4 regions of the Micromonospora sp. NPDC050495 genome follow, and region 1 is predicted to be linked to each of the others. Evidence: riboswitches for the same ligand, from Rfam matches in the RefSeq annotation. Region 1 holds a riboswitch; each other region holds the start of a gene.
What was found. Region 1 has a riboswitch for cyclic di-AMP ahead of AB0I11_RS12665 (C39 family peptidase). Riboswitches for the same ligand answer to the same signal wherever they lie in the genome.
Positions count from the first base shown of each region.

Region 2: it holds a riboswitch for cyclic di-AMP, as region 1 does, so the genes downstream of both, AB0I11_RS25155 (transglycosylase family protein) here and AB0I11_RS12665 (C39 family peptidase) in region 1, are expected to answer to the same signal.
Region 3: it holds a riboswitch for cyclic di-AMP, as region 1 does, so the genes downstream of both, AB0I11_RS02875 (hypothetical protein) here and AB0I11_RS12665 (C39 family peptidase) in region 1, are expected to answer to the same signal.
Region 4: it holds a riboswitch for cyclic di-AMP, as region 1 does, so the genes downstream of both, AB0I11_RS00445 (C40 family peptidase) here and AB0I11_RS12665 (C39 family peptidase) in region 1, are expected to answer to the same signal.

Region 1 covers NZ_JBFAJK010000009.1:91,712-99,216, forward strand. The annotation lists gene AB0I11_RS12650 (acyltransferase) at 1-529, shown strand, start outside; gene AB0I11_RS12655 (hypothetical protein) at 666-1,172, shown strand; gene AB0I11_RS12660 (hypothetical protein) at 1,320-2,093, shown strand; cyclic di-AMP (ydaO/yuaA leader) riboswitch at 2,381-2,522, shown strand; gene AB0I11_RS12665 (C39 family peptidase) at 2,721-3,566, shown strand; gene AB0I11_RS12670 (alpha/beta hydrolase) at 3,691-4,443, shown strand; gene AB0I11_RS12675 (CDP-glycerol glycerophosphotransferase family protein) at 4,454-6,163, opposite strand; gene AB0I11_RS12680 (bifunctional cytidylyltransferase/SDR family oxidoreductase) at 6,190-7,505, opposite strand, start outside.
Region 2 covers NZ_JBFAJK010000032.1:47,623-55,127, reverse strand. The annotation lists gene AB0I11_RS25170 (DUF4132 domain-containing protein) at 1-66, opposite strand, end outside; gene AB0I11_RS25165 (M4 family metallopeptidase) at 606-2,657, shown strand; gene AB0I11_RS25160 (YbaB/EbfC family nucleoid-associated protein) at 2,845-3,306, opposite strand; gene AB0I11_RS25155 (transglycosylase family protein) at 3,539-4,189, opposite strand; cyclic di-AMP (ydaO/yuaA leader) riboswitch at 4,186-4,358, opposite strand; gene AB0I11_RS25150 (glycoside hydrolase family 3 N-terminal domain-containing protein) at 4,545-6,380, opposite strand; gene AB0I11_RS25145 (LLM class flavin-dependent oxidoreductase) at 6,549-7,505, shown strand, end outside.
Region 3 covers NZ_JBFAJK010000001.1:587,787-595,291, forward strand. The annotation lists gene AB0I11_RS02870 (carbonic anhydrase) at 21-698, shown strand; gene AB0I11_RS02875 (hypothetical protein) at 766-1,785, opposite strand; cyclic di-AMP (ydaO/yuaA leader) riboswitch at 1,789-1,920, opposite strand; gene AB0I11_RS02880 (SHOCT domain-containing protein) at 2,141-2,326, opposite strand; gene AB0I11_RS02885 (metal-sensitive transcriptional regulator) at 2,498-2,797, opposite strand; gene AB0I11_RS02890 (cation transporter) at 2,950-3,159, shown strand; gene AB0I11_RS02895 (hypothetical protein) at 3,194-4,165, shown strand; gene AB0I11_RS02900 (heavy metal translocating P-type ATPase) at 4,180-6,432, shown strand; gene AB0I11_RS02905 (CsbD family protein) at 6,530-6,703, shown strand; gene AB0I11_RS02910 (hypothetical protein) at 6,917-7,411, shown strand; gene AB0I11_RS02915 (dihydrofolate reductase family protein) at 7,356-7,505, opposite strand, start outside.
Region 4 covers NZ_JBFAJK010000001.1:93,418-100,922, reverse strand. The annotation lists gene AB0I11_RS00475 (hypothetical protein) at 48-488, opposite strand; gene AB0I11_RS00470 (hypothetical protein) at 522-830, opposite strand; tRNA gene AB0I11_RS00465 (tRNA-Gly) at 879-952, opposite strand; gene AB0I11_RS00460 (zinc metalloprotease) at 1,200-2,183, shown strand; gene AB0I11_RS00455 (pyridoxamine 5'-phosphate oxidase family protein) at 2,251-2,796, opposite strand; gene dcd (dCTP deaminase) at 2,875-3,453, shown strand; gene AB0I11_RS00445 (C40 family peptidase) at 3,523-4,557, opposite strand; cyclic di-AMP (ydaO/yuaA leader) riboswitch at 4,570-4,707, opposite strand; gene AB0I11_RS00440 (peptidoglycan recognition family protein) at 4,933-6,960, shown strand; gene AB0I11_RS00435 (NlpC/P60 family protein) at 7,033-7,505, opposite strand, start outside.

The DNA of each region.
Region 1 (7,505 bases):
GCGCGGGCCGAACCTCACGGTGGCCAGCGGGCTCTTCGTCGCCACCTGGGTGGTCGCCGCGCTGTGGATCCGCGCCGAGTTCTGGGCGGCCCTGCTCGCGGCGGCGTACCTGCTGGTCATCGCCGCTGCCGCCGACGCCGACGTGCGCGGCCGGTGGACGCCGTGGCGGTCCCGCTCGATGATCTGGCTCGGTGAGGTCTCCTTCGCCTTCTACCTGGTGCACGTACTGGTGATGCGGACCGTGCTGCGGCTCACCGGCGACTGGGGCACCGGGCTGCCCGGGTGGCGGGGCCCGCTGGTGGTCCTGGGGTTCCTGCTGCTCACCCTGCTGCTCGCCGCGGCCCTGCACCGCTGGGTGGAGCTGCCGATGATGCGCCGTCTCGGCCCGACGCGGCGCGGCCGCCGGCCGGCCGCCGCCGCGCCGGCGCCGTCCGTGCCCGCCCCGAGGTCGGCCGCCGCCGGGCCGGCCGAGGATCCCGCCACCCCGGGCCGCCCCATCGAGTACGCCGGGCGGCGCGACCCGGGCTGAGCCGTCCGGCCCGCCTCCAGGGCCGTGGGGGCGTGGGGGCGTGGTCCCGGGTCCACCCTGGCCGGTGTGCTGATCGTGGGCGGGCGACACGCCCGCCGCCCGTGCGACCTGGCCGGATCGACGGTAGCGTGGAGCCGTGCCGGCGATCGCGCTCACCTGTCCCGTGTGGTGGGTGACGCGCTGGACCGCCCGCATGCTGGCCACCCTGGCCGTGGTCGTGGCGTGTGCGCTGGGCGCGGCCACCCTTCCCGTCGGCGCGGCCGCGACCGCCCGGGCGGCCACCGACGCCGGCGTCGTCGACGCCCCGGCCGGTCCCGCCGGCCCGGCCGAGGAATCCGACCGGATCGGCTCGCCCGCTCGGCTCGGGCAGCTCGGGGCCGACCCGGTTCTCCGGCCCGCGCCGGCCGACCTCGCCCTGATCCGCCCGGCTGCCGCCGGCGGCACGTCCGACGCTCTGGTCCCGGCCCGCCCGGCTGCCGCCAGCGGCACGTCCGCCGACGGCGCTGCCGTCGCCGACCTGCCGACCGGTGGTCCGGCGTCGGCGCCGGCCGGGCGGGCGGTGCCGCGGCCGGCCGAGCGGCAGATGGCTCCGGCCGGGCCGGCCCCGGCGACCGTCGGCCCTCGCGCCCCGCCCGCCGGCTGACCGCTGTGCGGGCCGCCGGCCCGCGCCCGCCGTACCCCTGCGAACCTCGCCCCGCACCCGCCCGACGCTGGCGGTGGCGCCCCTGCGGCGCCTGCCCCGTCGGCGGTGCGGCCCTCTCCACCACGACCCGTCCGTGAGGTGCCGACCATGGAGCAGACCGTCCTCTACCACTTCCTGACCGAGGTCCCGGAGGCCGCCGCCATCTGGACCGCCCTGCTCGTGCTCGCGCTCGGGGTGCTCGCCGCGCTGGTGGCCCGCCCCGAGCGGGACGGCCCGGACGAGCCGGTCCCCGACCCGGCCGCCGAGGCGGCGACCCGCCTCGCCGACCTGCGCCGGTACGCCGACGAGGTGGCGGTGGCGGCCGCCGGGGCGGCCCGGACGAGCCGCCGGCGGCGCGCCCGGTGGCTGGCCGCCCACGACGAGGCCGACCGGGCCTGGCGGGCGTACGACGAGGCCGAGGCGGCCGCCCGGCGGCTCGCCGGCGCCGCGGTGCTGACCGAGCCCTGCACGCCCCGCACGCCGGCCGAGTACGCGGCCCGGGAGCGCTGGCTGCACCGCGCCGCGATGGCGGCGCACTGGCGGGGTGACCTGAGCGCCCGGCAGCTCGCCGACGCGCTGGCCGGCCGCAACGGCTGGGATCCGCGCCGGCACCCGGCCGAGCAGGAGATCGTCCTGGCCCGGGTGGTCCGCGACGGCCGGCTGGCCCGCTGGCGGGCGGCCGCCGAGCGGGAGCGGCAGGGGTGGCGGGACGCCGAACTGGCCGCCGACGCGGCGCGGGTCCTGGCCGGGGAGGCGTACGCGGCCGCCGAGGCGCTGCGGCCCGCCCCGGTACGCTCCGCCGCGCGGGGGACGCCGAGTCCGGCCGTGGTGCCGGCCGCCGCCGGGCGGGCCGCCCGCTGGCGTCCGGCGCGGGTGGGCTGAATTGTTACCGGATTTTGGTGAGCCCGGTCACCGCGGCGCGGAATCGGTCATCGGGCCCAGTGGACGCGTTCGGTCGCCGTGATTGCGGGCCGGCCGGCACCGGATGTCCGGTTGTCGCCCGTCGGTTCCGGCAGGGCTACTCGTCCCATTGAGTGGCGTCAGTGCCGACCTGTTCCGCTCAGCGTCATGGTGTTCGACGTTTACGCAGGTGGGGGCGCTTGGCATGGGGCGTACCTGTCGGTAATGTCGGCGCGTCCGGTGCGGTTTTCGATCGCGAGTGGCGACGCCGTGCCGACCCGCCTAATCGTGCTCGCACGAACCGGGGACCCAAGGGCAACATCGGGGTGAATCCGCGCGCCACGGCCGCGGTAGGGCGTACTTCCCGCCCGAATCCGTCAGCTAACCCGGTAGGCGGCCACGGAAGGAGTTCCATCCTCGTGCCCATCACCCCCCGATCCTCCCCACGCCTCCACGGCGTCGCGGTGCCGCCGCTCGCCTGACCCGCGAGACAGTCCGGCCCGCCCCCCGAAGCCCGGCTCACCGGGCGCCCCCCGTCCCGCGGCATCCCGCCCCGCAACGCGCGTGAGTTCCTCCGCGCGTCGGGCCGGCGTGTGCCGCTCCGGTCCCGTGGAGGAAACAGTGAAGCACCATGTGAAGCGTCAGCTGCGCAGGCTGGCGACCGAACGCCCGTACCAGATCATCGCCGGCTCGGCCGCCGCGCTGGTGCTGGCCGGCGGCACCGCCGCCGTCGCCACCACCGAAGACGCCCCGGCCCGCCAGGAGCACCGCGCCGCGGTCGCCGAACTCGAGTCACGGCTCAATGACGTCGCCACCCGCGGCGAGGCCCGGGTCGCCATCCCGTCCCCGTCCACCTCGCCGAGCACGTCGCCGTCGCCCTCGGCCCGGGCGAAGACCGCGGCCTCGGCCGACCCGGACCTCACCACCCGCGCGGCGAAGCCGAAGCCCCCGTCGACCAAGGTCCTGAAGTACCGGTACCAGGCGCAGAACACCTACTGGAACTGCGGCCCGGCCGCGGTGCGCAACGCGCTCAGCGCGAGCGGCGTCGAGACCACCCAGGAGGCCATGGCCGGTCCGCTGGGCACCACCGAGGGCGGCACCAACTCCGCCGAGGACACCACCCGCGGCTTGAACCAGATGGTCAAGGGCAACCCGTACCGGACCCACATGTTCGGCGGCTCGGCGAGCCCCGCCGAGATGGACCAGCTCCAGGCGGACGTGGTCAAGGCCGTCACCGCCGGCCGGGGCGTGGTGGTCAACGTGGCCGGCGACGCCGTCGACACCGACGGCGGCTGGCACTCGTTCCCCGGCGGCCACTACATCGCGGTGATCGGCTACCGGAACGACGGCCGCACCGTGCGGATCGCCGACTCGGCGAACCCGGCGCTGCCCGAGTACTGGCTGAGCACCATCGACCTGGCGAACTGGGCGGCCAGCCGGGGCTACTCCGCCTGACCGCTCCCGTGCCCGACGGCGGGCCCCGGCACTTCGCCGGGGCCCGCCGCCGTTGCGCCGGCCACGCCGGGCCCGGGCGTCGGCCTCTCGCGCGTCGCGTCGGTCCGGTGGCACACTGCGCCCTATGGGCGACGCGACGGGTACCCGCCACCTGCTGTTGCTGCACGGCATGGGCGCCACCGGGGCGGTCTGGCTGCCCTGGGCGCCGCTGCTGGAGGCCCGCTGGGCGGGTCGCTGGCTCGCCCCCGACCTGGCCGGGCACGGCTGGTCCCCGCCGCTGCCGGCGTACTCGTTCGGCGCCCTCGCCCAGCGGCTGATGGAAGGGCTGGGTCCGGTCGCCGAGCGGCTCGGCCCCCGGGACCGGCTCGTCGTGCTGGGCCACTCGCTGGGCGGGGTGGTGGCGCTGGCCCTCGCCGCCCGCGCCCGCCGGCTGCCGGTGGACGCCGTGGTCGGGCTGGGCATCAAGGCGGTCTGGTCCCCGGCCGAGCTGAACAAGGCCCGCGAGCTGGCCGAGCGGCCGGTGACCTGGTTCAGCAGCCGGGACGAGGCGGCCCGCCGCTACCTGCGGGTGGCCGGCCTGACCGGGCTCTTCGCCCCGGACCATCCGGTCGTCGACGCCGGGTTGCGGCAGCAGGACGGCCGCTGGCGGCTGGCCATGGATCCGGCCGCCTTCGCGGTGGGGGAGCCCCGACTGCCGGCGCTGCTCGCGGCGACCGACGTGCCGGTCCTGCTGGCTCGCGGCGAGCAGGACCCGATGGTCTCCGACGCCCAGCTCAAGGAGTTGGGCGTGCCGGTGGCCACCCTGCCGGGGCTCGGCCACAACGCGCACGTCGAGGACCCGGCGGCGGTGCTCGCCCTGCTCGACCCGTACCGCTGAGACGGGCCGGTCAGCCCGCCGGGTGCAGCGGCACGCCGTCCGGGGCCACCGGGTCGGCGGCGCGCGGGGCGGGCGGCTGCCAGCGGTGGTCGAGCTCCCGGCGGGCCGCCTCGAGGAACGCCTCGGCGTACGACTCGGTGGGGAAGTCGCCCAGGTAGCGGCTCCGGGTCGCCCAGCGGGCCGCCGCCTTCGGGTCGGTCTCCAGCAGGTCGGTGAGCACCTCGTCCACGTTGGACATGTCCCGGCGCAGCACGTAGCCCGACCCGGCCAGCGGGAACCGCTCGACGAACCGGTCCCCGTCCGCGCCCATGTCGGTGACCGCGTACGGCTTGCCCGAGAAGAGCCAGTCGGAGATGACCCCGGAGACGTCCGAGATCAGCACGTCGGCGCGGTTCACGCACTCGGTGAGGCTCAGCTCCCGGCTCGCGGCGGCGCCCCACCGGTGCGCCCGGCCGGTCTTCGCCCGGTCGGCGGCGAGCAGTTCGGTGAGCCGGGCCAGCTGTCGCGCCGAGGCCGGGTCCTGGTTGGTGTACGGGTGGGCGCGCAGGATCACCGTGGCGCCCCGGTCCAGCAGCCGGCGGAGCATCGTCTCGGCCACCGGCAGCGAGCAGTAGTTGGCGTCGGCGTGGTGCCCGGTCCAGGTGGGCGTGTAGAGCACGGTCGGGTCGGCCGGCGCCGGGTCCCGGCGTACCTCGATGGCCTCGACCTGGGGACGGCCCACCACGACGAACTTCTCGGCGGGGATCTCCACGCCGGCCCGGGCGTACCGGTCGATCGCGGCCTGGCCGGCCACGAAGATCTTGTCGAAGATCGCCGAGACCGGGTTGGCGCTGGGCGCCTTGTCGCTGTCGCCGTGGTGCAGCTGCACGTGGGTGAGCTGGTGGAACCGGATGCAGTGGCTGTTCTTCGCGCCGTGGTTGACGTAGAAGGCCACCCGCAGGCTCGGCACCAGCGCCTCGTCCAGGGTCTTGTGGCTGGGGCAGTAGACCACCGGCGCCCGGGTGGCCGCGGCGACGGTCCGCAGGAACTCCGGCTCCCGCACCACCACCAGGAACGGCCGGCCGATCCGCTCCAGGTACGGCAGCCACATGGTGACCTGGTACTCGGAGCCGGGCGGGGCGGAGAAGTGCAGCAGGAACTCGGGCTGGTGCCGGCGCAGCGCCCGGCCCACCGGGCCACCCCCGGCCGGCGGGCGGAACCGGCGCCGGGCCAGGTCCAGCCCGACCGCGCCGCAGCCCACCGCGACCAGCAGCGCGGCCACCAGCGCCAGCCAGGCCGGCAGCGCCAGGGCGGCGGCCAGCGCCACCACGGCGAGCAGCCCGAGCAGCGCGTCGCCGAGCCGGGCGGCGATCAGCGGGGTCCACGACCGGACCGGCAGGTTGGCCGCCCGGATCTCCAGCGCGCCGGCGTCCCGCAGCGGCCCCACCAGCAGCACCAGGCCGAGCAGGGTCAGGGCGGTCAGCGCCAGCGCCGGGTCGAAGCCGCTGTCCAGGCGGCGGGCGTACCCGACCAGGATCCCGGCGGCGACCAGCGCCGACTCGGCGACGGCGTCGGCGTTCGGCCGGACCCGCCGCTCCACGGCGGCGGCGAGCAGCGCGGCCGCCGCCACCGCCAGGCCCCAACCGGTCGCGCCGGTGAGCGCCACGACTACGAAGGCCAGCACCGCCAGCCCGGTGGTCAGCACCCGGGCGAGCAGCTTCCGGACCAGGTCACCACGCATTTCGATCGTCCCGTCCGCTCGTCGGCTCAGGCCTGCGGGCCGGCCGGCAGCCGCTGCGACAGCGTCAGGTCGGCGGCGTCGGACCGGTGCGGGCCGGGCTGGGTGGGCACCGCCGCGACCTGCTCGCCGGGCGCCCGGCGTACGTCGATCACCTGGCCGGTGAGGTCGGAGATCAGCACGTCCAGCGAGGCCTGGGCGACCGCCTCGGCGGAGAGCAGGGTGTGCTCGGGCTCCTCGCCGAAGGCGCGGGTGCGCATCGGCGTCGCGGTGCGCTCCGGGTTGACGCAGTTGACCCGTACGCCGAACTCGGCCCACTCGTCGGCGAGCGCCTGGGTCAGGTTGACCAGCGCCGCCTTGGTGGCCGAGTAGAGCGCGTACCGGGCCCGTCCCCGGGTGTACGAGCTGGAGGTGTAGAGCAGCAGCTGGCCCTTGGTCTGCTGGAGGTGGGGCAGGGACTGCCGGGCGATGGTGACCGGCCCGACGAAGTTGACCTGGAGGAGCCGGTCCATGGTCTCCTCGTCCATCTCGGCGAGCGCGCCGCGCTCCAGGATGCCGGCGGTGACCACCACGTGGTCGATCCGGCCGGTCGCCTCGAAGGCGGTACGCAGCGCGGCGGAGACGTCCTCGGCCCGCTCCACGTGGGTGCCGGTGGTGGTGCGGCTGAACGGGAAGACCTGGGCGCCGTAACGGCGGGCCAGCTCGGCCAGCTCGTGGCCGATGCCGTAGCTGCCGCCGAAGACCACGACGGTCCGGCCGGCCAGCTCCTCGGTGTAGCTGCGGTGGTCGGTGACCCGGGGCGCCTGCGCGGCGGCGAGCTGGAAGAGCTTGTCCGCCAGGTGCACGTCGACCGGGTGGGTGACCTTGATGTTCTCGTCCGACCCGTCGATCACCTTGATCGGCGTGCCGGGCAGGTAGCGCAGCACCACCCCGCAGTCGTCGGTGGCGGCGAAGTCGGGATCGCCCGCGGCCCGCCGGTACGCCTCCCGGATGGTGCCGGAGCGGAACGCCTGCGGGGTCTGGCCGCGGCGCAGCGTCGCCCGGACCGGGATGTCGACGATGCAGTCGTCCTCGTCGACCTGGATGATCGTGTCGGCGGACGGGATGGCCACGTCGACCGCGGCGTAGGTCCAGAGCGCGTTCACGCACTCCCGGACGATCCGGGCGCTGACCAGGGGCCGGACCGCGTCGTGGAAGAGCACGTTGACGTCGCCCTCGCCGAGCGCGTCGAGCGCGATCCGGGTGGTGTCGTTGCGGGTCTCGCCACCCTCGATGATCTTGCTGACCTTGCGGAAGCCGGCGCCCGCGACGATCCGTTCGGCGTCGGGCACGTGCCCGGCGGCCA
Region 2 (7,505 bases), on a different contig from region 1:
GCGGGCGACGACGCGTCCCGCGTCGAGGCGCACCTCGTGGTCGGCACCGGCGGCCAGCCAACCCATGTTGATCTCCTTCCCGCCGTTGCGGTGAGCGGGATTGTGCCATCGGGCACCGACACGCCGGCCCCGGCGGGCCTGCCCCGCGCCGCCCGGGCTTCCGGGTGGACGGATCGGGGTGGCGGCACCGCCGCCGAGGACGGTCCGGGCACGTTTCGCGACCTGACGTCGGTCGATGCGTGCGGCCCGGGGGAATCTTCGCCATCCGCCGACACCGGCAATAACCGCGAATCCTTCATGTTTCCGGAAGATGTCGTGGACATCCGCCCTGATCAGGGGCTATTGAAGATCATGGCTTCCTCGATCGACGGTATCGGCGCGGCCACGCGGCGGAGTCGGTTGCCCGGGTCACCCATTGATCCGGGCCCGGGGGCGTGTGATTGTGCACCCAACGAGCCGCCGACCACGGCGGCCCGGACGGTCGGTCTGTCGAACCGGACCGCACGCCGGCAGGCCCGGAGACCGACCGCCACCCGCCTCGCAGCACGCGCCGCACGCCCCTACCGGGCTCCGTTCGGCGCGCCTAGGAACAGGAGCACACCCCCTTGAAGCTCTCACCTCGCCTCGTCGCGCTCTCCGGCGCGGCCGCGGCCGGTCTGGTTGCCGCTGGCACCGCCGTCGCCGTGCAAGCCGCCCCGCCGAGTCCCGTCCCCGACGCCGCCCAGTCCCGCGCGATCGCCGCCACCTCGGCCTCCGCGCTGGTCGCCAGCCGTCCCGCCTATCTGCACGCCAGCGCCGACGAGGCGTTCGTGCAGCGCCCGGTCATCACCTCCGAGGGCACCCAGTACGTTCCGTACGAGCGCACCTACAAGGGACTGCCGGTCACCGGCGGCGACTTCGTGCTGGCCACCGACCCGGCCGGCAACCTCAAGTACGCCTCGGTGGCCCAGCAGCAGGCAATCGGCGACCTCGCCACCACGCCGAAGCTGACCGCCGCCGCCGCCGAGCGCACCGCCCGCGCCCAGCTCAAGACGGTCAGCTCCGTCGAGGGCAGCACGCTGGTCGTCTACACCCTCGGCGCCCAGCCGGCGCTGGCCTGGGAGACCACGGTGCGGGGCCGCAGCGCCGACGGGCCGAGCCGGCTCACCGTCGACGTCGACGCCCTCACCGGCAAGGTGCTGCGTACCCAGGAGCACGTCGTGGCGGGCAGCGGCACCGGCGCGTGGAACGGCCCGGTCACCCTGACCACCACCCTGTCGGGCAGCACCTACTCGCTGAAGGACCCGAGCCACACCAGCCTGGTCTGCCAGGACGCCGCCAACAACACCACGTTCAGCGGCTCGGACGACGTGTGGGGCAACGGCACCGCGTCCAACAAGGAGACCGGCTGCGTCGACGCGTTCTTCGGCGCGCAGACCGAGGGCAAGATGCTCTCCGCGTGGCTCGGCCGCAACGGCGCCGACGGCAACGGCGGCTACTGGCCGATCCGGGTCGGCCTGAACGACCAGAACGCCTACTACGACGGCACCCAGGTGCAGATCGGCAAGAACACCGCCGGCGGCTGGATCGGCTCGCTGGACGTGGTCGCGCACGAGATCGGCCACGGCATCGACGACCACACCCCGGGCGGCATCTCCGGCGGCGGCACCCAGGAGTTCGTCGCCGACACGTTCGGCGCGGCCACCGAGTGGTACGCCAACGAGCCGGCCAGCTACGACGCGCCGGACTTCCTGGTCGGCGAGAAGGTCAACCTGGTGGGCAGCGGCCCGATCCGCAACATGTACAACCCGTCGGCGCTGGGCGACCCGAACTGCTACTCCAGCAGCATCCCGAGCACCGAGGTGCACGCCGCGGCCGGCCCGGGCAACCACTGGTTCTACCTGCTCGCCAACGGCAGCAACCCGACCAACGGCCAGCCGACCAGCTCGACCTGCAACGGCAGCACGGTCACCGGCCTCGGGATCCAGACCGCCATCAAGATCATGTACAACGCGATGCTGCTGAAGACCTCGTCGTCGTCGTACCTGAAGTACCGGGTCTGGACGCTGCAGGCGGCGAAGAACCTCTACCCGAGCAGCTGCACCCAGTTCAACGCCGTGAAGGCGGCCTGGACCGCGATCAGCGTGCCGGCGCAGTCCGGTGAGCCGACCTGCTCCGGCGGCACCCCCACGCCGACGCCGAGCACCACCACCCCGGCGCCGGGCGGCTGCTCCGGCCAGAAGCTGGTCAACCCCGGCTTCGAGTCCGGCAACGTGAACTGGTCGGCGAGCTCCGGGGTCATCACCACCGACTCCGGGCAGGCCGCGCGCAGTGGCTCGTACAAGGCCTGGCTGGACGGCTACGGCTCGTCGCACACCGACACGCTGTCGCAATCGGTGACGATCCCCGCGGGTTGCCGGGCGACGCTGACCTTCTGGCTGCACATCGACAGCGCGGAGTCCACCACGAGCACCGCGTACGACAAGCTGACCGTGAAGGCCGGTAGCACCACCCTGGCCACCTACTCCAACCTCAACAAGGCGTCCGGTTACGTCCAGCGCTCCTTCGACGTCTCGTCGCTGGCCGGCACCACCGCCACCATCTCGTTCACCGGCGTGGAGGACAGCTCCCTGCAGACCTCCTTCGTCGTGGACGACACGGCGCTCAACCTGAGCTGACCGACACCTGTCAGCGGCCGGTCGTCGTCCTCCCGACGGCCGGCCGCTGCGTGTCCGCCGGCGGCCGGCAGTGCGTCACGTGCCCCGGCGGCTGCGCCACGTGCGGCGGCCGGGCGGTGCGTCACGTGCCCCGGCGGCCGCGCCACGTGCGGCCGCCGGTCGGTGAGGGCAGGTGGGTCGTCGGGGATCAGGCCGGGCGGCGGGTGCGCGTCTGCCGGCCCGGGTCGCGGTTGAGCCGGGCCGCCGCGCCCTCCATGGCCCGGCCGAACAGCTCCATCCGCCGCGCCGAGCGCTCGGGCAGGTCACCGAGCCGCGCGGCGAGGGCGTCCACGTCGGCCTGGGCGGAGGCGGCGACCCGGGCGTCGAGCCCGGCGAGCGCGGCGTTGACCGCGGCCACGACGTGCCGGCAGACGGTCTCCCACCCCTCGTCGGCCAGCGCCGGATCGACCGTCACCGACTCCAACCGGCCACCCTGGACGGCCACCGCCCGGACCCGGCCGCCGGCCGCGGCGCCCTCCGCGCGCAGCAGCTCCGCCGGGTCGCCGTCGGCGTGCTCGACGGCCCGCGAGCGCATCGCGGACAGCGTCTGCTGGGTCCGGGTGAGCAACTCGTCCAGGCTCGCGGCCGCGGAGAACGGGTCGTTGGTCATAACCGCGCTTTCTTCACGTCTTTCCGGAGCACCGTGACGATAGCAACCAGCACCGACACCACGGCGGCACGCACCGCCGCGAGCCGTACGCCGGCACGCGATCAGCCCGGACCCGGTCGGCACCGGCGTGTCGCGCCGGCCGCCGGGGAGCCGAACGCCCGGCCGGAGACCCGGCCGGGCGTTCGTGGGGGGAGCGGTGGACCGGCCCGGTGGCCCGGCGGCCGCCGGCCGGTCAGCGCAGGCGCAGCCGCTGGCCCGGGAAGATCAGGCCGGGGTCGGTGCCGACCACGTCCCGGTTGCGGGCGTAGAGGGCGTGCCACCCACCGGCGACGTCCTTCGCCTCGGCGATCTCCGAGAGGGTGTCGCCGGGCCGCACCAGGTAGCCGCCGGTGGCGCCGGTGCCCGGCGCGGTGCGCCGGTGGCTGCGGGTGGCCGGCTGGTCCCCGCGCGCGGACTTCTTGCCGGTGGCCCGCGGCGACGACGTGGTCGAGTCCTTGGCGGCGTGGTGCTTCGTCGAGCCGCCCTTCTTGCCGCAGACCGGCCAGGCGCCGATGCCCTGCCCGCGGAGCACCTTCTCCGCGACGGCGATCTGCTCGCCGCGGCTGGCCAGGTCGGCGCGGCTGGCGTACTTCTGCCCGCCGTAGCCGTTCCAGGTGCCCCGGGAGAACTGGAGCCCGCCGTAGTAGCCGTTGCCGGTGTTGATGTGCCAGTTGCCGCCGGACTCGCACTGCGCGATGGCGTCCCAGTTCACGCTGGACGCGCTGGCCGGCGCGGCGGGCCCGAGCAGGGCCGCGGCGCCGGTGGCCGCGCCGGCGACGAGCGCGCCGACGGCGATCCGGCGGGCGCCGGCGCGGTGATGACGGGCGAGATGTTCAGTTGCCATGGTTTCCTCCACGCCGACGAGGTGAGCTGTCGGGTTCGGGCCGAGGAGCCCGGCCGCCGGTGGGCGGCTTCACCCCGAGGTGTCGAGCACCGAGGAACGTGTGGGTCCCCCGCTCCCGCCTGAGGTCAGGTACCACCGGGCCGGCGGCGGGATTAGGCGTTGCCGGCCCGTGGTGTCCGCGATCGCGAACGGATACGACGTTAGGAACGCTTTGGGACGATCGCCCACTTCTTGTGAAGTTCTTCACCCGGCCGAGCGACGGGCGGACGCCCCGGGTTGCGGGCGGGGCCGACGTGCCCTACAACGCGACACCATCACCCACAGTGGCCGTCCACGTCGGCCCGCGCGCGTCCGGTCAGTACGTCAGGCCGAATCCCTGCGGGAAGAGCGGGACCTGCCCGTCGCCGGCGTTGATCGGCTGCTGGCTGACCGAGTTCATCCAGGTCATCGGCAGTTTCCCGGTCGGTGCGTACCCGCCGAAGAGGACATCGGCAACGCCGGCGCCCTCGGTGCCGGGCAGCCAGGCGGCCAGCAGCGCGTCCCACCTGGGCAGTTCGGCGGCGATGTCCAGCGGCCGGCCGGAGACCAGCACCACGATCACCGGCACGCCTGCGTTGCGCAGCGTGGCGATGGTGCGCAGGTCGTCGCGGTCCAGGCTCATGCCGCTGGTCCGGTCGCCCTGCCCCTCGGCGTACGGCGTCTCCCCGACCACCGCGATCGCGGCCCGGTAGGTGCGGTCGATGCCGGTGCCCCGCTGGTTGTAGGTGACCGTCGTGGTCGGACCCGCGGCGGAGCGGATGCCCTGCAGGATGCTGGTGCCGGGGGTGACCGGGCCCGACGAACCCTGCCAGGAGATGGTCCAGCCACCGCTGGCGTTGCCGATGTTGTCGGCGCTCTTGCCGGCCACGAAGATCTTGTTGTTGTCCCGGGCCAGCGGCAGTACGCCGCCGGCGTTCTTCAGCAACACCTGGGACTGGCGTACCGCCTGCCGGGCCAGTGCCCGGTGCGTCGCGCTGCCCACGGTCGGGGTCCAGCTCCGGTCGGTGTACGGCCGCTCGAAGAGCCCAAGCTCGAACTTCTTGGTGAGGATGCGCCGGTTGGCGTCGTCGATCCGGCTCATCGGCACGTGCCCGTTCTGCACCTCGGCGCGCAGCGTGCTCAGGAAGGTCTTCCAGGCCGTGGGCACCATCACCATGTCGATGCCCGCGTTGATCGCGGCGCTGACCTCGGCCGCGGTGAATCCGGCGGCGCCGTCGATCTGGTCGATGCCGTTCCAGTCCGAGACGACGAAGCCGGAGAAGCCGAGCTCTCCCTTGAGGACGGTGGTGATCAGGTAGCGGTTGCCGTGCAGCTTCACCCCGTTCCAGCTGCTGTAGGAGATCATCACCGAGCCCACGCCGCGCTGCACGGCGGCCTGGAACGGCGGCAGGTGGATGGCCCGCAGGTCGGCCTCGCTGAGCACGGTGTCGCCCTGGTCGTCGCCGCCGGTGGTGCCGCCGTCGCCGACGTAGTGCTTGGCGGTGGCGAGCACCGAGGTCGGCCCGCCGAGGTTGGCGCCCTGCAGCCCGGTGACCAGTGTGGACAAGCTCGACGGCAGGTCCGGAGTCTCGCCGAACGACTCGTACGTGCGGCCCCACCGATCGTTGCGGGCGACGCAGAGGCAGGGGGCGAAGTCCCAGTCCACCCCGGTGCCGGCGATCTCCTCGGCGACGGCCTGGCCGATCTGCTGCACCAGGGCGGGGTCGCGGGTGGCCCCGAGCCCGATGTTGTGCGGGAAGATGGTCGCGCCGTACACGTTGTTGTGGCCGTGCACGGCGTCCACCCCGTAGATCATCGGGATGCCCAGCGGCGTGGCGAGCGCGCCCCGCTGGAAGCCGTCGTACATGTCGGCCCACGCCGTGGCGGTGTTCGGGGTGGGCGCCGAGCCGCCGCCGGAGAGGATTGAGCCGAGCCGGTAGGTGGTGAGGTCGGCGGCGGTGACCGAGCCGCGTTCGGCCTGGGTCATCTGGCCGATCTTCTCGTCGAGCGTCATCCGGGACAGCAGGTCGGCGACGCGGGTGGCGACCGGCAGCGACGGGTCCTGGTACGGCAGGGCGGCGGCGCCGGCCGGCACCGGCCCGGCCAGCGCGATGACCGCGCACAGGAACAGGGCGAGGGCGAGCGGGCGGGCGCGGTGGCGGTGACGGATCACGGGTCGCTCCTTCCGGAGGAACACTGGGCCGTTCACCGGCAGCCTATGCCGGCAGCCATTCACTGTGAACGATCCGTTCGGGTTCCGGAACCAGCGGACGGACCGGCGCCCCGGCGGACTACCGTGAGCGGGGTTGACACAAGATCGGCACGAGGCGGCGGGACGGACATGACCGACCACGGACACGAACTGCACTTCGGCGGCTTCCTCACCCCCGGGGCCGGGCGGCCGGAGCAGGTGGTGGCGCTGGCCAAGCTCTGCGAGCAGAGCGGGCTGGACCTGGTCACCTTCCAGGACCACCCCTACCAGCCGGGCTTCCTGGACACCTGGACGCTGATCTCGTTCGTGGCCGCCGCGACCAGCCGGGTCCGGCTGGCCGGCAACGTGCTGAACCTGCCGCTGCGCCAGCCGGTGGTGCTGGCCCGCAGCGTGGCCAGCCTGGATCTGCTCACCGACGGCCGGATCGAGCTGGGGCTGGGCGCCGGGGCGTTCTGGGAGGCAATCGAGGCGGCCGGCGGCCGGCGGCTCCGCCCCGGGCAGGCGGTGGCCGCCCTGGACGAGGCGATTCGGGTGATCCGCGAGGTGTGGGACACCGAGCGGCGCGGCATGGTCCGGGTCGAGGGTGAGCACTACCGGGTGGTGGGCGCGAAGCGCGGTCCCGCCCCGGCGCACCCGGTGCAGATCTGGGTCGGCGCGTACAAGCCCCGGATGCTGCGGCTGGTCGGGCGGGCCGCGGACGGCTGGTTGCCGTCGCTGTCGTACCTGCCGAAGGGCCCGGCGGAGCTGCCGGGCCTCAACGCGCTCATCGACGAGGGCGCCGAGGCCGCCGGGCGGGAGCCGGCGGCGGTACGCCGGCTGCTCAACGTCAACGGCAGCTTCGCCCGCTCGTCGACGGGCTTCCTGGCCGGACCGCCCGAGCAGTGGGTCGACGAGTTGGCCGGGCTCGCGCTGGAGCACGGCATCGCCACGTTCATCCTCGGCAGCGACGATCCCCGCGCGATCCAGCTGTTCGGCCAGGAGGTGGCGCCCGCCGTGCGCGAGCTGGTCGGTGCCGAGCGGGCCGCGCCGGGCGACCGCGCCGAGGCGGTGGCCCAGGAGCGGGCGGCCGTCGCGGCCGGGGAGACG
Region 3 (7,505 bases), on a different contig from region 1:
CCGAGGACGAGGTGAGTGTATTGACGCCGACCACTCCTGAGCGAGCGCTCGCCGAGCTGCAGGCCGGGAACAACCGGTTCGTCACCGGCGCCCCCCGGCACCCGAACCAGGACGCCGACCATCGGGCCCTCGTCGCCGACGGGCAGCACCCGTTCGCGGTGATCGTCGGCTGCTCCGACTCCCGGCTCGCCGCCGAGATCATCTTCGATCGCGGGCTCGGCGACCTCTTCGTGGTCCGGACCGCCGGCCACACCACCGGTCCCGAGGTCCTCGGCAGCGTCGAGTACGCGGTCACCGTGCTGGGCACGCCGCTGGTGGTGGTGCTCGGCCACGACTCCTGCGGCGCGGTGCAGGCCGCCCGGGAGGCCACGGCCACCGGCGCCACCCCGCCCGGTCACCTCGGCGCCGTGGTGGACGCGGTGGTGCCGAGCCTGCGCCGGGCGCTGCGGGAGGGCGTGACGGACATCGACGGGATCGTCGACATCCACATCGCGCAGACCGTGGAGGCCCTGGTCGCCAACTCGGCGGTGCTCGCCGAGCGGGTGGCCGCCGGGCGCTGCGCGGTGGTCGGCATGTCGTACCGGCTCGGCGCGGGCGAGGTGCGCACCGTGGCGGAGGTGCCGGCGGGTGCTCCCGGCCCGGCCGTGCCCGCGCCGGCCGGCGCCGCGGATCCGGCGCCCACCGCCGTCGCCGGCTGACGCCCTCGAACAGACGAACGGGCCGTCCCGCGTGGTCGCGGGGACGGCCCGTTCGGCGCGTACGGACTCAGAGCAGCGACATGTGCACGTGGTCGGTGTGGTTGGACGGCCCGCTGTACGACTTCCAGCCCGTCGCCGGGAACCAGATCTGCCGGTTCCAGATGACGTAGTAGATGCCGAGCCGGTCGGCGTTGCGGATCAGGAACGCGGCCACGTTGTTGCCGTACATCCGCATGTCGTTGTTGTGCCAGGGGGAGAAGCCGCTCTTCTGCAGCGACCAGTCGCAGGCCCGGCCCTTGGGGTGCTCCCACGGCCCGCCGGGCCGGTAGCAGCCCACGAAGCGGTTGAAGCCGGCCTTCTTGACCTCCTTGTAGGCGTGCAGGGTGCGCGGCGTGATGCAGCCGGAGGTGGTCGGGTCGTTCTCGCTGCACGACTCGGACTTCCAGTCGCCGTCGGCGGTCCGGCCCGGGCCGATCGCGGCCACCCGGGAGGTGGCCGAGACCAGGCCGCCGGTGAAGCCGAGCCCGCCGACCAGCTTCAGCGCCTTCTCCGCCGCGGCCTTCTCCCGGGCCATCGCGTTGGTCAGCTTCTGCTGCTCGCGCACCTCGGCGTCGAGCGCGAGCTTGGCCTGCTCGGCCCGGGTCTTGGCGGTGTTGATCGCGGCGAGCTTCTGCGCGTTGACCAGGTTCAGCTCGTCCAGGCCGGCGGCGCGCTGCACGAACGAGTCCGGCGACCGGCTCTCCAGCAGCATCGCCATGGCGCCGATCCGGCCGGTCCGGTAGGACTGCGCGGCGATGGCGCTGACCTGGGGCCGCAGCGCCTCCAGCTCGTCCTGCGCCGCCTTCACCTCGCCGGCCAGCTGGCGCTGGCGTTGCTGCGACTTCGCCAGCTTGGTCTTCGCCTGGACGTACTGCCGGTTCGCCGACTCGATCGCCTCGGTGATGAGCGGCGGGTCGTCGTCCTCCTCGTGCCCCGAGGGGGTGGGGGTGGCGGGCGCGGCCAGGGCCGGGGTGGGGCCGGCGACGATGGCGAGCGCGGCGAGCACGGTCACCAGCGGTGTGATCCAGCGGCGCAGGGGTGCCGTCACAGTCTTCCCTTCCGTCGGCCGCCGACCGGGTTAGCTGACGGGTTCGGGACGGAAGCGGCCCCTACCGCTGACGCGGACTCACCCCATGTACCTGGTTCCCCGGCTCGCCCGCGGGCGATTGGGCGGCGGTACCGCAGGCGCCGGTTCGCGCCTTCAGCGGTGACCGGCAGCGAGGTTACCTGAGAGTCCGGGCGGGGATCTACGTCCGGAAGCCGACCAGAAGCCCTATTTCGTCGTGGCCCTGCGTGACCAGCGTCGCGTTTGACATCCGTCGTCACGCTGCGGAGTGGCGTCATGCCGGCCGGTGTTCCACCGCACCGTCCGGGGCACGCGTGGCCCGGCAGCGGGACGGGCGTCAGGCGAGGCCGGCGCGCCGGCGGCGGTACTCCTCCTCGTCGATCTCGCCCCGGGCGTACCGTTCGTCGAGGATGCGCCGGGCCGCCGCGGAGGCGCGCGCGGCGCCCGCCGGATCGGTGAGCCGGAACACCAGCCACACCAGCGTGCCCAGCACCACCAGCCCCAGCAGGGGCCAGATCCACATCAAGCCCATCATCGGGCCGTTCCACATCATCTGGCCGCCCTCCCGTCCGTCCCGAGGGTCGGCCGGTCCGGCGAGGTGACGCCGGCTCCGGTCGCCACCTCGACCGTACGGCGGGCCCGGCCCCGGGCGGGCGGGCCGGTCGACCCGGGATCGGGGCCGGAAGTCCCGACCTCAGCCCCGCTTCATCAGCCGGCCGACGGCGGCCATCATCTCGGTCGCCATCTCGTCGGCGCGCCCCTCGGCGGCGCCCTCGTGCATGCAGTGCCGGGCGTGGCCGTCGAGCAGGCCGAGGCCGACCTTGTCCAGGGCGGCCTGGATCGCCGAGATCTGGGTCAGCACGTCGATGCAGTAGCGGTCGTCCTCGACCATCTTCTCGATGCCGCGGACCTGGCCCTCGATGCGGCGGAGCCGCGCGAGCAGCTGATCCTTGCTGGCGGTGTAGCCCCGGGTCGGGGTCGTCGGTGCGGTCATGACGTCGAGGATAGCGTACCCCTCGGGGGTATGGTACGGTCCGGTCGTGGGAATACCCACACCGGGTATCGGTAACAGCCCGGACGGGCCGCGGTCCATCCCTCTCCTACCCCTGGGGGGTATAGGATAGGGGTGCGGGAAGGAGTTTCGACATGGTCACCACCACGTACCAGGTGCAGGGCATGACCTGCGGGCACTGCGTCAACTCGGTCAGCACCGAGGTGGGCGCGATCCCGGGCGTCACCGACGTCCAGGTCGACCTGGCCACCGGCCGGGTCACCGTCAACAGCGAGAGCCCGCTGGACCCGGACGCCGTCCGTGCCGCCGTCGACGAGGCCGGTTACGACCTCGTCCCGGCGTGACGGCCGGCGGACCCCGAGAAACCGAGGTACCCCGATGAACACGGCGACGAAGCTGAGCGGCTTCGCCCTCGGCCTCGCGGCGGTGTTCGGCGCGGCGTACGGGGTCGGTCACCTGACCGGCCCCGTCGCGCCCGCCGCCGAGACCCGCCACGACGCCACCGACCCCGCGCACGACCCCACCGCGGCCGACCACGGCGACGGCCACGCCGAGCCGTCCACCGACCACCTGCCCGGCGGGCTGCTCGTCGCCGACCGCGGCTACACGCTGCAACCGGTGAGCGCCCCCACCCGCGAGTTCGCCTTCCGGATCACCGGCCCGGACGGCCGGCCGGTCACCCGCTACGACGTCGCCCACGACAAGCGGATGCACCTGATCGTCGCCCGCCGCGACCTCTCCGGCTTCCGGCACGTGCACCCCGAGCTGACCGGCGACGGCACCTGGCGGGTCGCCTCGCCGCTCGCCGGGCCCGGCGTCTGGCGGGCGTTCGCGGACTTCACCCCGAGCGGCGTCGAGCCGCTGACGCTCGGCGTCGACATGACCGTCCCTGGCCCGCTGGTGGAGCACCCGCTGCCCGCCCCCGCGACCAGCAGCACCGTCGACGGCTACACCGTCACGCTGGCCGGCACGCCACAGCCCGGCCAGGCCGGCCGGCTCACCCTGACCGTGACCCGGGACGGCCGCCCGGTCACCGACCTCCAGCCCTACCTCGGGGCGTACGGGCACCTGGTCGCGCTGCGCCAGGGCGACCTGGCGTACCTGCACGTGCACCCGGAGGGCGCGCCCGGCGACGGGACGACCCCGGCCGGACCGGCGGTGAGCTTCACCACCGAGCTGCCCTCGATCGGTACGTACCGTCTCTACCTGGACTTCCGGCACGACGACGCGGTGCACACCGCCGAGTTCACGGTCGTGGCCGGTGACGTCCCGCCGCCGGCCACGCCGGCCACGACAACCGCACCCACCCCGGACGCCGGACACGGCGTCCCCGGTCACGGACACAGCTGACAGGAGGTGCCGCGATGACCTCGACCGCGAAGTCGCTGCCGGTCGCGCCGAACCGGATCGAGCTGGCGATCGGCGGGATGACCTGCGCCTCCTGCGCCGCCCGGATCGAGAAGAAGCTCAACCGGATGGACGGCGTCGAGGCGACCGTCAACTACGCCACCGAGAAGGCCACCGTTCGGTACGCCGACCAGATCACCCCGGCCGACCTGATCGCCACCGTGGAGAAGACCGGCTACACGGCCGTCGTACCGCCGCCGCCCGCGCAGGCCGCCGCCGAGGCGGCCGCGCCGGTGGACGAGCTGCGCGGACTGCGTACCCGGCTGTGGGTGTCGGCCGTGCTGACCGTGCCGGTGATCGTGCTCGCCATGGTCCCGGCCTGGCAGTTCGACTACTGGCAGTGGCTGTCGCTGACCCTGGCCGCCCCGGTCGTGGTCTACGGCGGGCTGCCGTTCCACCGGGCCGCCGCGATCAACCTCCGGCACGGCGCCGCGACCATGGACACCCTGGTCTCGCTCGGCACGCTGGCCGCGTTCGGCTGGTCACTCTGGGCGCTCTTCCTCGGCGACGCCGGGATTCCCGGGATGGTGCACCCGTTCGAATTCGACATCAGCCGCGGCGGCGGGGCCGGCAACATCTACCTGGAGGCGGCGGCCGGCGTGACCGTCTTCCTCCTCGCCGGCCGCTACTTCGAGGCCCGCTCGAAGCGGACCGCCGGCGCGGCCCTGCGCGCCCTGCTGGAGCTGGGCGTCAAGGACGTCGCGGTGCTGCGCGGCGACCGGGAGACCCGGATCCCGGTGGACCAGCTCGCCGTCGGGGACCGGTTCGTGGTCCGCCCCGGCGAGAAGGTCGCCACCGACGGCGTGGTCGAGGACGGCACCTCCGCCGTCGACGCCAGCATGCTCACCGGCGAGTCGGTGCCGGTGGAGGTCGGGCCGGGCGCCACCGTCGTCGGCGCCACCGTCAACGCCGGGGGCCGGCTGGTGGTCCGGGCCACCCGGGTCGGCGCGGACACCCAGCTCGCCCAGATGGCCCGGCTCGTGGAGCAGGCACAGACCGGCAAGGCGGCCGTGCAGCGGCTCGCCGACCGGATCTCCGGGGTGTTCGTGCCGATCGTGATCGCCCTGGCGGTGGGCACCCTCGGCTGGTGGCTCGGCACCGGCGAAGGGGCGACCGCCGCGTTCACCGCCGCGGTGGCCGTGCTGATCATCGCCTGCCCCTGTGCCCTCGGCCTGGCCACCCCGACCGCGCTGCTGGTCGGCACCGGGCGCGGCGCCCAGCTCGGCATCCTGATCAAGGGGCCGGAGGTGCTGGAGTCGACCCGCCGGGTGGACACCGTCGTGCTGGACAAGACCGGCACCGTCACCACCGGCCGGATGACCCTGGTCGACGTGCTGCCGGCGGCCGGCCAGGACGCCGACGAACTGCTCCGGCTGGCCGGGGCGCTGGAGGCCGCCTCCGAGCACCCCATCGCCCGGGCCGTCGCCGACGGCGCCGCCGAGCGGGGCGCCCTGCCGGCGGTCGGCGGCTTCGCCAACGCGGAAGGGCTCGGCGTCACCGGGACCGTCGAGGGCCGGGAGGTGGTGGTCGGGCGGCTGCGGCTGCTGCGGGAGCGCGGACTCGACGTACCCGAGGAGATCGTGCAAGCGGCGACCGACGCGGCGGCCGCCGGGCGGACGGCGGTCCTGGCCGGCTGGGACGGCCGGGCCCGCGGCGTGCTCGCGGTGGCCGACGCGGTCAAGCCGACCAGCCGCGCGGCGGTCGCCCGGCTGCGCGAGCTCGGGCTGACCCCGGTGCTGCTCACCGGCGACAACGCCACCGTGGCGCAGGCGGTGGCCGCCGAGGTCGGCATCGACCAGGTGATCGCCGAGGTGCTGCCCGCCGACAAGGTCGACGCGGTGCGCCGGCTCCAGGCGCAGGGTCGGACGGTGGCCATGGTCGGTGACGGCGTCAACGACGCCGCCGCGCTGGCCCAGGCCGACCTCGGACTGGCCATGGGCACCGGCACCGACGTGGCGATCGAGGCGTCCGACCTGACCCTGGTCCGCGGCGACCTGATGGCGGCGGTGGACGCCATCCGGCTCTCCCGGCGCACGCTGGCCATCATCAAGGGCAACCTGTTCTGGGCCTTCGCCTACAACCTGGCCGCCCTGCCGCTGGCCGCCGCCGGCCTGCTCAACCCGATGATCGCCGGCGCCGCGATGGCCTTCTCGTCGGTCTTCGTGGTGGCCAACAGTCTCCGGCTGCGCGGCTTCCGACCGGTCGGCTGAGCCCGGTTCGTTCACCCTCGGTGAGCGGCCGTGGTTGAGCCGACCGGCGACGGGGTACCTCCATCTCGTCAGGACGTCATGCTGAGTGGAGGTTCCGATGGGTTACGACGACAAGATCGGCAACGCGACCGAGAACACCGCCGGCAAGGTGAAGGAGGGCGTCGGCCGGGCGACCGACAACGAGCGCCTCGAGGCCGAGGGCCGCAACGACCAGTCCAAGGCCGACCTCAAGCAGGCCGGTGAGAAGATCAAGGACGCCTTCAAGAGCTGACCAACGCCACTACCGCGACGCCGGGCCGGCACCTCGCCGGCCCGGCGCGCTGCGCGCGGACCGCCTGTCCGGCACCCGCGCCGCCCGCTTGGCACACTCGGTGCCACGCCGCCCGATCCGTCCGGGGCCCGGGTGGCGGCACCGCGAGGATGCCCCGGTCCGACCACCGACCGTGACCGACGACCGACGACCGAAGACCGTACGGGGAGAAGGATGTCCGCCACCACCGCCCTGCGCGCCGCCGCCCTGGTGACCCTGACCGCCCTCGCCGGGGCCTGCCAGGCCGACGGAAGCCCGGATGCCGCGGCCCCCGCGGGCGGCCCGACCGCCGCGCCGACCACCGTCGAGCCCGCCCCGACCACCGCCACGCCGTCCCCGCCGACCGCGGCGAACACCGCCGAGGTCTGCGCCGAGGTGGACAAGCTCATCATCGCCAAGAGCCGGGAGATCGCCGCCGACGCCGTGGCGGCGACCCGCAAGCAGCTCACCCCCGAGCAGATCAACGCCCAGGTCAAGACCGACCTTGCCGACCTGGCCGACGACGTACGCGAGCAGGCCGCCAGGGCCGCCGACCCGGAGATCAGGACGCTGGTCGGCCGGACCGCGCAGCAACTCGACGCCGGGGCCAGGTCGGCCACCCCGGTGAAGTGGCTCAGCTCGACGTTCGTGGCGATCCCGCCCCGGCTGGCCCGGGACTGCCGGGCCTGACCCGGTACAACACGTGGGTGACGGCCGGTGCGGGGACCACCCGCACCGGCTCCAGCGTGACGCCGTCGAGCGGCCCCGCGAAGAGCGGAGTGCC
Region 4 (7,505 bases), on a different contig from region 1:
TGCGTACGGACCAGAAGATCGGCGCCAGCAATACGGTGATTCACGCCCTAAGCCGGCGGTGGAGCGCCGAGCCTGCGGAAGACCTCACCGCAGACGTCGACGCAGTGCGCCAGCACAACGTCGGCAGTGAGCACCTCGGTCGTGGTGAACAGGAAAACCTCGCGGTCGACGCGTTCGACCGACCCGGTAAACGACGCGGCCGACAGCATCCGCTCGAAGACGTCAGTGCCGGGATGTGAGAGGTCGAAGGCGATGAGCATGCCGTCCTCGAAGCTGAGGGTCCACTCCCGGCCGTTCTTCGTGCCGACCGCCAGGTAGTCGGGCAGGTCCTTCAGTGCGGGGTCCTGTGGCAGGCGCGCGGCGGCCTCGGCAACCGTGGGCAGCCAGGCCAGAGCGTCGCCGTCGAAGATGTCCCAGCCGCCGCTGCTGCGCCACGGCTCGACACCGTCGACCGCGTAGGCACTGCGGGATCGTCGCAACCAGCTCATGACTCTCGACCCCGAAGGGGCCGCCGCTGACGCCTACAGTTGGTCGGGCAACAGGTGCTCCACATACTCGCCAAACGGCTCGATGGATCCATCCCAACCGTTCCAACCCTGTTGAGCGACCTGCCCCTCAGCATAGGAATAGGACCAGCGGGCACCGTCTTCGCCCTCGATATGGACGACTCCCGAGCGAACGAACGGCGCAATCGCGACGTAGAAGGCCGTAGCTTGATCCGACCATTTGGGATCGCCCGCATCGTCGTGGCCAAAGTCGATCCAGTCTCCGGCGCGGCGGATCGGGCCGTCGCCCAGGCGGTGAGCGCCGGGCGCTGCCGGCCCCAGCAACGTCGAAGGCCCTGGCCAGGACCGACGTCCTGACCAGGGCCTTTCGCGTGGAGCGGGTGACGGGAATCGAACCCGCACTGTCAGCTTGGGAAGCTGATGTTCTGCCATTGAACTACACCCGCAGGCGGCACCACTGTACCTGAGGTCACCTCCCCCGTGCACCCAGGTACCCCGGTGGCGGCGGCACGCCGGTCCGGCAACCGTCCCGACATCGTCCCGCAACGCCCGGCCAGGTGCGGCGCAGCAAGAAGTTGCCCCACGGCAACATATGGTCATTCTCAAATCCGTCGATCGGTTGTAACGTCTCCTCCACGTTCTCCGACACGGCGTGACATACCCCCTGTCATGCCGCCAGAAAGAGGTGGGCTCATGGGCCTTCGTCCCAACCTGCTGACCCGGCGTACCGCCGGCGTCGCGTCGACGACCCTCGCGCTGCTGCTCAGCACCGCCGCGGTCGGCGTCGTCCCCGCAGCTTCGGCCTTCTCGGCCGCCCCGTCCGGCTCCTGCGCCGAGCCGGCCGACTCGCACTCGAACGCCCGCGTCGCCAAGGGTGGGCACGCCAAACTGGACCCGAACGAGCTGACCGCCAAGCAGGTCCGTGACCGCGAGGCCGACCTCGCCGCCGCGCTGCGCGAGCGGGCCAACTTCCGGACCGGCGCCGCGGCCACCCCGCTGGCCACCGTGACCATCCCGGTCGTCGTGCACGTCATCCAGCGGGACAGCACCCGGGCCGGAGGCAACATCCCGGACTCGATGGTGACCCAGCAGATCTCCGTGCTGAACACGGCGTACAGCGGGGGCACCGGCGGCGCCGCGACCGCCTTCAGCTTCCAGCTCACCAAGGTGCACCACGTCACCAACGCCGCGTGGTACCCGATCGTCGAGGGCTCCTCGGCGGAGCGGCAGATGAAGACCTCGCTGCGCGAGGGCGGCAAGAACACGCTCAACCTCTACCTGGGCGAGCTGAGCGACGACCTGCTCGGCTGGGCCACCTTCCCGCAGCGGAAGCTGAACAGCATGGACGGCGTGGTCGCGCTGAGCGAGTCGCTGCCGGGCGGCACCGCCACCAACTACAACCAGGGCGACACCGGCACCCACGAGGTGGGCCACTGGCTGAACCTCTACCACACCTTCCAGGGCGGCTGCTCGGGCTCGGGTGACAGCGTCTCCGACACCCCGGTCGAGGCCTCGCCGGCCTTCGAGTGCCCGACCGGCCGGGACACCTGCACCGCCACCGGCAAGGACCCGATCACCAACTTTATGGACTACACCTACGACTCGTGCATGTACCAGTTCACCGCTGGCCAGGCGAGCCGGATGCTGACCGCGTGGAACGCCTACCGCGCGGCCTGACCACTCCCACACCACACGCCGATGCCGGCTCCGTCCTCGGACGGGGCCGGCACCGGCGTGTCGGGGGTCAGGCGGCCGAGCGGCGGGTGTCGAAGCCGTGCCGGCCGCGCCGACCCTCGGCCGCGACGACGGTACGGCGGGCCGGGCGCGCGGCCGTCGGGTCGAGCCAGACCCGCACCTGCGGCCGGCCGGCGCTCGGCGGGCTCGCCTGGTCGCGCCGGGTCAGCATCGCCACGTCGACGCTGAACTCGAAGAGCCGCCAGTCGACCTGCGGGGCGGCCCGGCCGAGGGCGGCCAGCCGGGCCACGGTCGCCGGGTCGTCCACCACGCGGGCCCGGCCGGCCACGTACGCCTCGTCGTCGCTCTCCTCCGGCGGGAAGGAGTGCAGCGCGTAGCGACCGTCGCGTTCGAGGTCGCGGCGCTTGGGCGAGTCGATGACGAAGCAGTAGAGCCCGTCGTCGGTGATCACCGGGGAGACCGGGTGGACCCGCGGCCCACCGTCGGCGCGGACGGTGGCGAGGTAGCCGAAACCCGGCCCGTACTGCTGCAGGAGAAGGCGGATCTCGTCGGCGAGGCGGGGCTCGTCGGCGGCGAATTCGGACCAGGAAGCCATGCGGACATTCTATCGAACAGGTGTACGAAGATGTAGTCCGACACGCAGGTCACCCGTACGGGTCGCTAAGGTGTTCCGATGCTGCTCTCCGACCGGGATCTGGTCTCCGAGATCAAGGCAGGCACGCTGGCGTTGGAGCCGTTCGAGCCCACGCTGGTGCAACCGTCCAGCATCGACGTACGCCTGGACCGGCTCTTCCGGGTGTTCAACAACCACCTCTACACGCACATCGACCCGTCGATCCAGCAGGACGACCTGACGTCGATGGTGGAGGTGCCCGAGGGTGAGCCGTTCGTGCTGCATCCGGGCGAGTTCGTGCTCGCCTCGACGCTCGAGGTCATCTCGCTCGGCGACCAGCTCGCCGGCCGACTGGAGGGGAAGTCCAGCCTGGGCCGGCTCGGGCTGCTCACCCACTCGACGGCGGGCTTCATCGACCCGGGCTTCTCCGGACACGTCACGCTGGAGCTCTCCAACGTGGCGAACCTGCCGATCACCCTCTGGCCCGGCATGAAGATCGGCCAGCTCTGCATCTTCCGGCTCTCCTCGCCGGCCGAGCACCCGTACGGCTCGGCGGTGTACGGATCGCGCTACCAGGGGCAGCGCGGGCCGACCCCGAGCCGATCCTGGCAGAACTGGCGGGTCTGGCCGACCCGCTGACCGCACCGCCGGCGCCGGCCGGGCCCCCACCCGCGCCGAAGGCGTCAGGAAGGGGCCCCGCCGCACCCCTCAGCCGGGGCGGCCGTAGCTGTTGATCTGGCCGTCGTCGACGCGTTTCATGGTGATGGGCTTGCCGGACTGGGAGGCGTGCACCACCCAGCCGTTGCCCACGTACATCCCGACGTGGTGCAGGTCGCTGTAGTAGAAGACCAGGTCGCCGGCGCGCAGCTGGCTGCGGCTCACCCGGGCGGTGACGTCGTGCTGCTGGCGGGCGTTGTGCGGCAGCGAGACGCCGGCCTTGGCCCAGGCCGCCATGGTGAGGCCGGAGCAGTCGTAGTGGTCCGGGCCGGCGGTACCCCAGACGTAGATCTTGCCGATCTGGGCGCAGGCGAACTTGACCGCCACCCCGGCGGGGCCACCCGGGTAGCCGGCGGGGCAGGGCGCCGGGCGCAGCGGACCGCCGCCGCCGTTGCCGTAGACCTTCAGCCGCAGCTTCTGCAGCCGGACGATCTCGGCGTCGATCTGCTTCTTCTTCGCGGCAAGCTGGGCCTCGGTGCGGGCCAGCTTGGTGATCATCTCGTCCAGCGGCCGCTTCTTGGCGGCCAACTGGTCGCGCAGGTCGGCGACGGCCTGCACCTGCTGCTGCTGGCGGTGCGCGAAGCGGTCGAGCATTTCCAGGCTGTCGACCACCTCACCCGGCGAGCGGCTGCCCAGCAGCGCGTTCACGGTGGAGATGGTGTCGCCCTTGTACGCGTTGGCGGCCAGCCCACCGACCTGCCCGAGGGCACGGTCGACCTGGGCCTGCAACGGGGCGATCTGCTTGGCCAGCGCGGCGGCCTGCGCGCGCTTGGCGGCGAGGTCCTCGCGGGTGGCGTTGACCTGTTCGATGATCGGTTCGAGCTTGTTCCAGTCCCGGTCGATCTGGGCTTCGATCTCGGCGACCGAGGGGTCGGCATGGGCCGCCGTGGCGCCGCCGGTCAGGATGACGGCGGTGCCGGCCAGGGCGGCGAGGGCGGTGGTGCAGCGGGACCAGCGTGAACGCGGCGCAGCCGTCGACCGGTCGTCCGACCGGATCGACGGTGGCCGCGGGGCATGGTGTGCCACCGGGCTCCGTACTCCTTCTGTCCGACCGCCTACCGGGTTAGCTGACGGGTTCGGGCGGGAAGGGAGCCGCCCTACCGCAGCGTGGCTGCGGATTCACCCCGGTTACCTGGTTCCCCGGCTCGCCCGGAGGCGACTCGGCGGTGTCCGACCGTCACCGTCCGGGTTGGGCGATGAGACTCGCGGCCGACGATTGACCAGAGTAGAGATCGCCGTTATCAATCCGCAACCCGAGACGCCGTGACACTCCGTACGTAATTGGCCGGTCACCCGAAGAATTTTTTCAGTGTGGATTACCTGAGGGAAAGGTATTGACCACGGACCGGGTCCGGAGTGAGGGTGAGGACGCAGTGACCCCCATCCCTGTCTGGAGGTTCGATGCACCTCTCACCCCCACCGTCGGGCAGACGGATACTGCTGGCCGCGGCCGTCGCGGCAGCCACCGCCCTCGCCACCACCGGCCCGGTCTCCGCCGCGCCGGCCGACACCGACACCAGCGACCGGCAGCAGCAGTACGCCGCCGCGGCCGACACGTACGGCGTGCCGCAGAGCGTCCTGCTCGGCGTCTCATATCTGGAGTCCCGCTGGGACACCCACCCGGGCCAGCCCAGCACCAGCGGCGGCTACGGGCCGATGCACCTGACCGACGCCGAGCAGGTCGCCTCCACCCCGTCCAGCGCGCACGTGGACGAGAACGAGGACCCGCGCGGCGACGACTCCCGCCCGCTCACCCTCGACCCGGCCACCGCCGCCGCGCCCACCGGCGACGTGCTGCCCCGGGCATCCCTGCAGACGCTCGACACCGCCGCGGCGCTCACCGGCCTCGCCGAGGAGACGCTGCGCACCGACGCCGCCGCCAACATCCGGGGCGGGGCGGCGCTGCTGGCCTCGTACCAGAAGGCACTTGGTGGGCCGGTCGGCGCCGGCAGCGACCCGGCGGCCTGGTACGGCGCGGTGGCCCGCTACTCCGGCGCGGACACCGAGGACGCCGCGGCGGCCTTCGCCGACGAGGTCTACGACCAACTCGGCCAGGGCGCCAGCCGGACCACCGACGACGGCCAGCGGGTGACCCTCGCCGCCACCGCGCTGACACCCGACGAGTCCAGCCTGCACAAGCTGGGGCTGCGCCGCGCCGAGCGGCCGGACGGGCTGGAGTGCCCGGTCCGGCTCGCCTGCGAGTGGATCCCAGCCCCCTACGAGCAGTACGGCCCGGGCGCCGGCGACTACGGCAACTACGACCTCGCCAACCGGCCGGCCCAGCAGAAGATCGAATACATCGTCATCCACGACACCGAGGGCTACTTCGGCCCGAGCGTGAAGCTGGTGCAGGACCCGACCTACCTCGGCTGGCACTACACGCTGCGCTCGGTGGACGGCTACGTGGCCCAGCACATCAAGGCCAAGAACGTCGGCTGGCACGCCGGCAACTGGTACGTCAACGCCAAGTCCATCGGCATCGAGCACGAGGGCTTCGCCGGTCACGGCACCTGGTACACCGAGGCGATGTACCGGGCCTCGGCCAAGCTGGTCCGCCACCTGGCCCTGCGCTTCCAGATCCCGCTGGACCGGCAGCACATCATCGGGCACGACAACGTGCCCGGCATCCTGCCCGGCAACGTCGCCGGGATGCACTGGGACCCGGGTCCGTACTGGGACTGGTCGCACTACTTCGACCTGATGAAGGCGCCGTTCCGGGGCACCGGCACGCCGCACACCGGCCTGGTCACCATCGACCCGGACTACGCCACCAACCAGCCGGCGTTCACCGGTTGCAACCAGCAGCCGCCCGGGGTGCCGAAGCCGACCCCGCCGGCCGTGCCCTGCCCGCTGCGCGGCTCGTCCTCGGTCATCCTGCGCACCGCGCCCAGCCCGGACGCGCCGCTGGTGAACGACCTCGGGCTGCGCCCGAACGGCACCCCGGACACCATGTACATCTCCGACCACGGCGCCCGCGCGTCCGCCGGTCAGACGTACGCCCTCGCCGGCATCCAGGGCGACTGGACGGCGATCTGGTACCTCGGCCAGAAGGCCTGGTTCTGGAACCCGGCCTCCGCACCGACCGCCAAGTGGGCGAACGGCTTCGTGGTGGCCCCGAAGCCGGGCAAGGCCACCATCCCGGTCTACGGGCGGGCCTACCCGGAGCAGGCGGCGTACCCGGCCGGCGTGCCGTACCAGACCATCGCGCCGCTGCAGTACACCTTCGCGGCGGGCCAGCGGTACGCGGTCGGTGGCGTGCTGCCGGGCGAGTACTACCGGGCCGTCACCTTCGACGGCTCCGCGCCGGGTGACTGGACGGTCGTCCGGGGCGAGAACAAGTACGTGCAGGTCCAGTTCGGCCACCGGATCATGTTCGTCAACCTCGACGACGTGCTGATCCTGCCGGGCGCGGTCGGCGCGCCGATGTAACTCCCGCCGATACGAACGAAGGCCCCCGGTCCGCCTGGACCGGGGGCCTTCGCGTGGCCGGAAGAACTCGGGTCAGTACACCCGGACGAAGCCGGCGATCGGCATCGTGCTGATGCTCGACACCTGGACCGGTTTGCCCGTCCGTGGGGCGTGCACCATCACCCCGTTGCCGAGATAGAGCCCGACGTGGTGCAGGTCGCTGCCGAAGAAGACGAGGTCACCGGGCCTGGCGTCGGAGCGGGACACGTGGCGGCCCTCGTTCCACTGCGCGCCGGTGAAGTGGGTGAGCGAGATGCCCGCCGCCTTGTACGCGTACTGGGTGAGACCGGAGCAGTCGAACGAGTTCGGGCCGGTGGCACCCCAGACGTACGGGTCACCGACCTGGGCGCAGGCGGTCTTGATCGCGGTACGCGCGGCGCTGCTGACCACCCCGTCGATCTTCGGGCAGCCCGCCGGCCGGATCGAGGTCACCGGCAGCATCTTCGTCAGCCGCTTGATCTCGGCGTCGATCTGCTTCCGCTTCGCGGACAGGTCGGCCTGCTGCT